2 regions of the Streptomyces sp. NPDC051909 genome follow, and region 1 is predicted to be linked to the other one. Evidence: riboswitches for the same ligand, from Rfam matches in the RefSeq annotation. Region 1 holds a riboswitch; the other holds the start of a gene.
The links. Region 1 has a riboswitch for cobalamin ahead of AB0M18_RS04980 (ribonucleoside-diphosphate reductase subunit alpha). Riboswitches for the same ligand answer to the same signal wherever they lie in the genome.

Region 1 (3,571 bases):
CTCGCCGGCTGGGCGGTCGGCATGATCTACGGCACGTTCGCCGCGTACGGCGTCGCGAGCCCGACCCAGAAGCACTTCGGCGGCTCCGCCGCGGAGATCCCGGGCATCGGCGAGATGGGCTACATCGCCCTCACCGCCTTCGTCCTCAACGTGCTCGTCACCGTGGTCCTCACCTTCGTCCTCAAGGCCGTCAAGGCCCCCGAGGGCGTCGACGAGACCTCCCCGGCGGACTACACCGCCGACGCGGGTGACGCGGGCGTCGCCACCGACCTGCCGAAGGTCGGCGCCGCCGGTCACTGACACCGCGCATGAGCCCGCGCCCGTCCCCGAAATCCCGGGGGCGGGCGCGGGTGCGTCAAGGGCACACTGACGTGCATGGACTTCACGATCAGACCTGTACGGCCCGAGGAGTACGAGACCCTCGGCGAGATCACCGGCCGGGCCTACCTCGACGACGGGTTCCTCCTCCATGGCGCGGACGACTGGTACTACGGGCATCTGCGGAACGTGGCCGGACGGGTCGAGGTGGCCGAGGTGCTCGCCGCCGTGGACGCGGACGGCGCCGTCCTCGGCGGCGTGACCTTCGTCCCGGCCCCCGGCGTGATGGGCGACCGCGCCCGCCCCGGCGAGACCGAGATCCGGATGCTGGCCGTCGACCGGGCGGCCCGCGGCCGAGGCGTCGGCGAGGCCCTCGTCCGGGCCTGTGTCGAGCGCGCGCGGGCCGTGGAGGGCTGCGAGAGGATCGTGCTGTCCACCCAGCCCGAGATGCGCACCGCGCACCGCATATACGAGCGCCTGGGCTTCCGCCGCGCTCCGGAACGGGACTGGGCCCCCATTCCCGAGCAGCCCGATTTCCTGCTGCTCTGCTACGCCCTGGAGTTGTAGGAATCCAGACGGCTCGTCAGACGACACACAACATGTGGGGGGTGCCGCGATCGGCGCCCCCCACATGTATGCTCGTCCTCGCTGTCGCCGCAGGGGAATCCGGTGGAAATCCGGAACTGTCCCGCAACGGTGCACTTCGCGCTTTTCGCGCGGAGAGAGTCCGAAGACCTGCCGATGGTGCGCCCGGTCCGTCCGTTCCGGGTGCCACAGACGTCCGGGCCTCGCGGAGTGGGCCGGTGGACGCGGTGCCGCCGTGTGCGTACGTACGCCACGGAGGCCCGTCGTTTCCCGCCTCCCCCGCCCTGGCCCCGAGCCGAGCGAGGGAGAGCCCCCACGTGACCATCGCGCCCGCCGATCCGGCTTCGGCCCAGGCTTCCGCCGTCGACAGCGACGGCCCCGGGACCGCGCTGCTGCGGACCCTGACCGAGCTGACCGCCGACCTCCCGGACACCGACCCCGGCCGGGTCGCCGCCGCCGCGCTGCGCGGCCGGCACCCCGGCTCGGACGCGGCGGAACTGCGCGAGCTGGCCACCGAGGCCGCCGCCGGCCTGATCGCCGAGGACCCGGCGTACTCCCGGCTCGCCGCCCGGCTCCTGACCATCACGATCACCGAGGAGGCGGCCGGTCAGGGCGCCGTGTCCTTCTCCGGCTCCGTCGCCGTCGGCCACCGCGAGGGCCTGATCGCCGACCGCACCGCCGACTTCGTCGCGCTGCACGCGGAGCGCCTCGACGCGGCGATCGACCCGGCCGCCGACGACCGCTTCGGCTACTTCGGTCTGCGCACGCTGTACTCGCGCTATCTGCTCCGGCACCCGATCACCCGCAAGGTGATCGAGACCCCGCAGCACTTCATGCTGCGCGTCGCCTCCGGCCTCGCCGAGAACGACTCGGCCCGCGCGCTCGACGAGGTCACGGCGCTGTACGGGCTGATGAGCCGGCTCGACTACCTGCCGTCCTCCCCCACCCTCTTCAACTCCGGCACCCGCCACCCGCAGATGTCGTCCTGCTACCTGCTCGACTCCCCGCTGGACGAGCTGGACTCCATCTACGACCGCTACCACCAGGTCGCGCGCCTGTCCAAGCACGCCGGCGGCATCGGCCTCGCCTACTCCCGCATCCGCGCCCGCGGTTCGCTGATCCGCGGCACCAACGGGCACTCCAACGGCATCGTCCCGTTCCTGAAGACCCTCGACGCCTCCGTCGCCGCCGTGAACCAGGGCGGCCGCCGCAAGGGCGCCGCCGCCGTCTATCTGGAGACCTGGCACGCGGACATCGAGGAGTTCCTGGAGCTCCGCGACAACACCGGCGAGGACGCCCGCCGCACCCACAACCTCAACCTGGCACACTGGATCCCGGACGAGTTCATGCGCCGGGTCGACGCGGACGGCGAGTGGTCGCTGTTCTCCCCGGCCGACGTGCCCGAGCTCGTCGACCTGTACGGCGAGGAGTTCGACGCCGCCTACCGCAGGGCCGAGGCGGCGGGCCTGGCCCGCAAGACCATGCCGGCCCGGGACCTGTACGGCCGGATGATGCGCACCCTCGCGCAGACCGGCAACGGCTGGATGACCTTCAAGGACGCCTCCAACCGCACCGCCAACCAGACCGCCGAGCCCGGCACGGTCGTGCACTCCTCGAACCTGTGCACCGAGATCATCGAGGTCACCGACGACGGCGAGACCGCCGTGTGCAACCTCGGCTCGGTCAACCTCGGCGCCTTCGTGCTCCAGGAGACGGGCGACCTCGACTGGGACCGGCTCGACGAGACCGTCCGCACGGCCGTCACCTTCCTCGACCGGGTCGTCGACATCAACTTCTACCCGACCGAGCAGGCCGGCCGCTCCAACGCCAAGTGGCGCCCGGTCGGCCTGGGCGCGATGGGCCTCCAGGACGTCTTCTTCAAGCTGAAGCTCCCCTTCGACTCGGCCGGAGCCCGCGCCCTGTCGACCCGCATCGCCGAGCGGATCATGCTCGCCGCGTACGAGGCCTCCGCCGACCTGGCCGAGCGCAACGGCCCGCTGCCCGCCTGGGAGAAGACCCGCACGGCCCGAGGCGTGCTGCACCCCGACCACTACGACGTCGAGCTCAACTGGCCGGAGCGCTGGGCCGCGCTGCGCGCGCGGATCGCGTCGACCGGCCTGCGCAACTCCCTCCTCCTCGCCATCGCCCCGACCGCGACGATCGCCTCGATCGCCGGCGTCTACGAGTGCATCGAGCCGCAGGTCTCCAACCTGTTCAAGCGCGAGACGCTGTCCGGCGAGTTCCTCCAGGTCAACTCGTACCTGGTCGCGGAGCTCAAGGAGCTCGGCGTGTGGGACGCGCAGACCCGCGAGGCGCTGCGCGAGGCCAACGGCTCGGTGGCCGGCTTCGGCTGGGTGCCGGCCGAGGTGCGCGAGCTGTACCGCACGGCCTGGGAGATCCCGCAGCGCGGCCTGATCGACATGGCCGCCGCCCGCACCCCCTTCCTCGACCAGTCGCAGTCCCTGAACCTGTTCATGGAGACGCCGACCATCGGCAAGCTGTCGTCGATGTACGCGTACGCCTGGAAGCAGGGCCTGAAGACCACGTACTACCTGCGCTCCCGCCCGGCGACCCGCATCGCCCGCGCCGCCCAGGCCACGACCATCCCCGTCCAGCAGGCCACACCCGACGCGGACGCCGTCGCCTGCTCCCTCGAAAACCCCGAGTC
Region 2 (3,571 bases), on a different contig from region 1:
ACTGGCAGGAGAGGGGCGGAAGGCCGGCCCGGCTCGGGCACGGCCGGTTCCGTCCGCTCCGGGAAGAGGGTGCGCGCATGGCCAGAACACGGTCCTCGTCCCGCTCGCGCTACGCCCCCGACCGGGGGCTCGCGACGCGCATGGCGACGACGATGTTCCTGATCGGCCTCCTCTACGTGGTGTTCGTCGGCGTCCTGCTCGTGCTGCTGCGCGGGTCCTGGCCGATCATCCTGCTGATCACGGGCGCGCTGTTCGTCGGGCAGTTCTGGTTCAGCGACAAGATCGCCGCGCTCGGCATGGGCGCGCGCGAGGTGACCCGCGAGCAGGCACCGGAGCTGCACGGCACCGTCGACCGGATCTGCGCGCTCGCCGACATGCCGAAGCCGAAGGTGGCGATCGCGGAGAGCGACGTGCCGAACGCGTTCGCCACCGGGCGCGGCGAGAAGACCGCGCTGGTCTGCGTGACGACGGGCCTGCTGCGGCGCCTGGAGCCGGAGGAGCTGGAGGGGGTCCTCGCGCACGAGATGTCGCACGTGGCGCACCGCGACGTCGCGGTCATGACGATCGCCTCCTTCCTCGGTGTCCTCGCCGGGGTGATGACCCGCGTCGCGCTCTACAGCGGCCTCGGGCGCAGCCGGGACAGCGCGATGGGCGTCGCCGTGCTCCTCGTGCCGGTCGTCAGCGCGGCCGTGTACATCGTGAGCTTCCTCCTCACCCGGGTGCTCTCCCGCTACCGCGAGCTGGCCGCGGACCGGGCCGCCGCACTGCTCACCGGCCGCCCGTCGGCGCTGGCGTCCGCGCTCACCAAGGTGAGCGGCGAGATGGCCCGGATCCCGACGAAGGACCTGCGCAAGGCGGAGCCGTACAACGCCTTCTGGTTCGCGCCGGCGTTCTCCTCGAAGGAGAGCCTGAGCCGGCTGCTCTCCAGCCACCCCACCCTGGAGCAGCGGCTCGAACAGCTGGCGCGGATCTCGGCGCAGCTCGGCGAGGCGTGAGGCGGGAGGCGGCACGGCGGTGGGACTCCTCGACAGCATCCTCGGGCGCAGCCGGCCGGTACGGCCGGATCTCGACCGGCTCTTCGGGCTTCCGGCCGCGGCCCTCACCCTCCAGGCGGGCACCGGCTTCGTGCCGACGGGCGCGGGGTCGGTGTGTTTCGCGGCGGTGGAGGGCGGGGCCTTCGCGCGGTTGAAGGAGGAGGTACGGGAGCTGCTCGACGCGGCGGGGGCGGCGGGGCCGCCCGGCGCGACGGGCGGCACGGCGCCCGTGACGTACACCCCGGACGCGTACGGCTACACCTGGCTCACCGTCCGCCGCCCCGCCGAGGACCTGATCACGCTGGTCAACGACCTGCACGCGGTCAATTCGCTGCTTGAGGAGGCGGGCTTCGGGCCGAATCTGCTCTGCTCCCTGACCGCGTTCCGCGCGCCCGGGGCCGGCGAACACCGGGCGCGCGACCTGGCGCTCGTCTACCTCTACAAGCGCGGCACCTTCTATCCCTTCGCACCGCGTCCGGATCGTGCCGAGACCCGCGACAACGCGCTGGAGTTGCAGGTCAGGGCGCTGCTCGCGGGCGACCTGGCACTGGAGCCGGACATGGAGCGGTGGTTCCCGGTGTGGGGCGCTCCGGGGCTCGGCGGGGCGGGGCCGGACGGGGCGGACCGGCCGCCCGGACCATGATCGCCCTGTGGTAGTTTGCCCGGGCCAGTCGTACCTCCGCACGGACTCCGCGTGAGCGGCCGTCCTGTGCACGGGTCAGGGAATCCGGTGGGAATCCGGAGCTGACGCGCAGCGGTGAGGGTGACGGGCGGGGCATCGGCCACTGGGGCAGCCGCGTCACGTGCGGTCACGCATGACGTGCGACGTACGGCGTACGACCCGGGAAGGCGTTCCGTCCGAGTGACCCCGAGTCCGAAGACCTGCTGGCGGCCCCGGCACGGTACCGACGTCGTCCGGGGATGACCTACGACAGGCTCCGCGTATGAGCCGTGGACGCAGAGGATTCCCGCGTGCCCCTCGCACTCCCCGCCCGTGCCCTTCGTTCCGCCGTGCTGCTCGTGACCGGGGCCGTGCTGGCCGCCGGCTGCGGCACCGGCGACCCGGCCGCCCCCGGACCGTCCGGGTCCGCCGGATCGTCCGGCTCTTCCGCCAAGGGGGATGCCAAGGCCGGCTATCCGGTCACCCTGGAGAACTGCGGGCAGCGGGTCACCTTCACCGCGCCGCCGCGCCGGGCCGTGGCGCTCGACCAGGGTTCGGCCGAGATCCTGCTGTCGCTCGGCCTCGCCGACCGGATGGTGGGCACGGCGACCTGGACGGACCCGGTCCTGAAGGGCCTGGAGAAGGCGAACGCCTCCGTACCCCGGCTCGCCGACCGCTACCCCTCCTTCGAGAACGTGCTCGACACCGAGCCGGACTTCGTCAGCGCCTCCTTCCTCTACACCCTCGGCAAGGGCGGCGTGGCGCCGCGCGAGCGCTTCGCCCAGCTGGGCGTCCCCACGTATCTCTCCCCCACCGACTGCGTCGACAAGGACAACAGCGGGGACGGCGACGGCGTCCGGACCCGGCCGCTGACGATGGAGACGGTGTACCGGGAGATCCGTGACCTGGCGCGGGTGTTCGGCGTGCCGGAGCGCGGCGAGAAGCTGATCGGCGAGCTGAAGGCACGCGTGGTGAAGGCCCGCGCCGGCGCGGACTTCGGCGGCGCGTCCGTCCTCTACTGGTTCTCGGACTCGCAGGGTCCGTACATGGCCGGGTGCTGCGGCGCGCCCGGGATCGTCAGCACCACCCTCGGGGTGCGGAACGTCTTCGACGACACCAAGGAGGAGTGGCCGCAGATCAATTGGGAGACGGTCGCCGACCGCGATCCCGATGTGCTGGTGATCGCCGATCTGACGCGGAAGGCGCAGTCGGCGGAGAGTGCCGCGAAGAAGATCGAGTTCCTGGAGTCGCATCCGGTCACGAAGAACATGACGGCGGTGAAGGGGAAGCGGTACGTGATCCTCAGCGGCCAGGCGATGAACCCGACCGTGCGGACGGTCGAGGGCGTCGAGAAGGTCGCGGCGGCGTTGCGGGCGTACGGGCTCGCCAAGTGAGCCGCGTCGCCGTCCTCTCGGGAACGGGCGGGCTGGCGCTGCTGTGCGTGTCGGTGGCCGCCGCGATCACGATCGGCCCGGCGGACATCTCCGTGGCCGATGTGTGGTCGGTGCTCGTCACACATCTGGGCACGGGGGACACGGCGGTTCTGAGCCCGATCCGGGACGGCATCGTCTGGAACCTGCGCCTGCCCCGTACGCTGCTCGCCGCCGTGTGCGGTGCGGGACTTGCCGTCTGCGGCGCGGTGATGCAGTCGCTGCTGCGCAATCCGCTCGCCGATCCCTTCGTGCTCGGGGTGTCCTCGGGCGCGTCGACGGGCGCGGTCGCGGTCGTCGTCCTCGGGGTGGGCGGGGGCGCCGTGTCGGTGACCGGCGGTGCGTTCGTGGGCGCGGTGCTCTCCTTCGCGCTGGTGCTGTTCCTCAGCCATGTCCTCGGCGGGTCGACGGACCGGGTGGTGCTCGCCGGGGTGGCCGCGATGCAG

Region 2: linked by a shared signal. The riboswitch ahead of AB0M18_RS08370 (ABC transporter substrate-binding protein) and the one ahead of AB0M18_RS04980 (ribonucleoside-diphosphate reductase subunit alpha) in region 1 are both predicted to bind cobalamin.

The regions. Positions count from the first base shown of each region.
Region 1 covers NZ_JBFAYA010000002.1:444,478-448,048, forward strand. The annotation lists gene mctP (monocarboxylate uptake permease MctP) at 1-300, shown strand, start outside; gene AB0M18_RS04975 (GNAT family N-acetyltransferase) at 376-885, shown strand; cobalamin riboswitch at 920-1,076, shown strand; gene AB0M18_RS04980 (ribonucleoside-diphosphate reductase subunit alpha) at 1,221-3,571, shown strand, end outside.
Region 2 covers NZ_JBFAYA010000004.1:184,305-187,875, reverse strand. The annotation lists gene htpX (zinc metalloprotease HtpX) at 78-995, shown strand; gene AB0M18_RS08375 (hypothetical protein) at 1,015-1,677, shown strand; cobalamin riboswitch at 1,755-1,918, shown strand; gene AB0M18_RS08370 (ABC transporter substrate-binding protein) at 2,007-3,089, shown strand; gene AB0M18_RS08365 (iron chelate uptake ABC transporter family permease subunit) at 3,086-3,571, shown strand, end outside.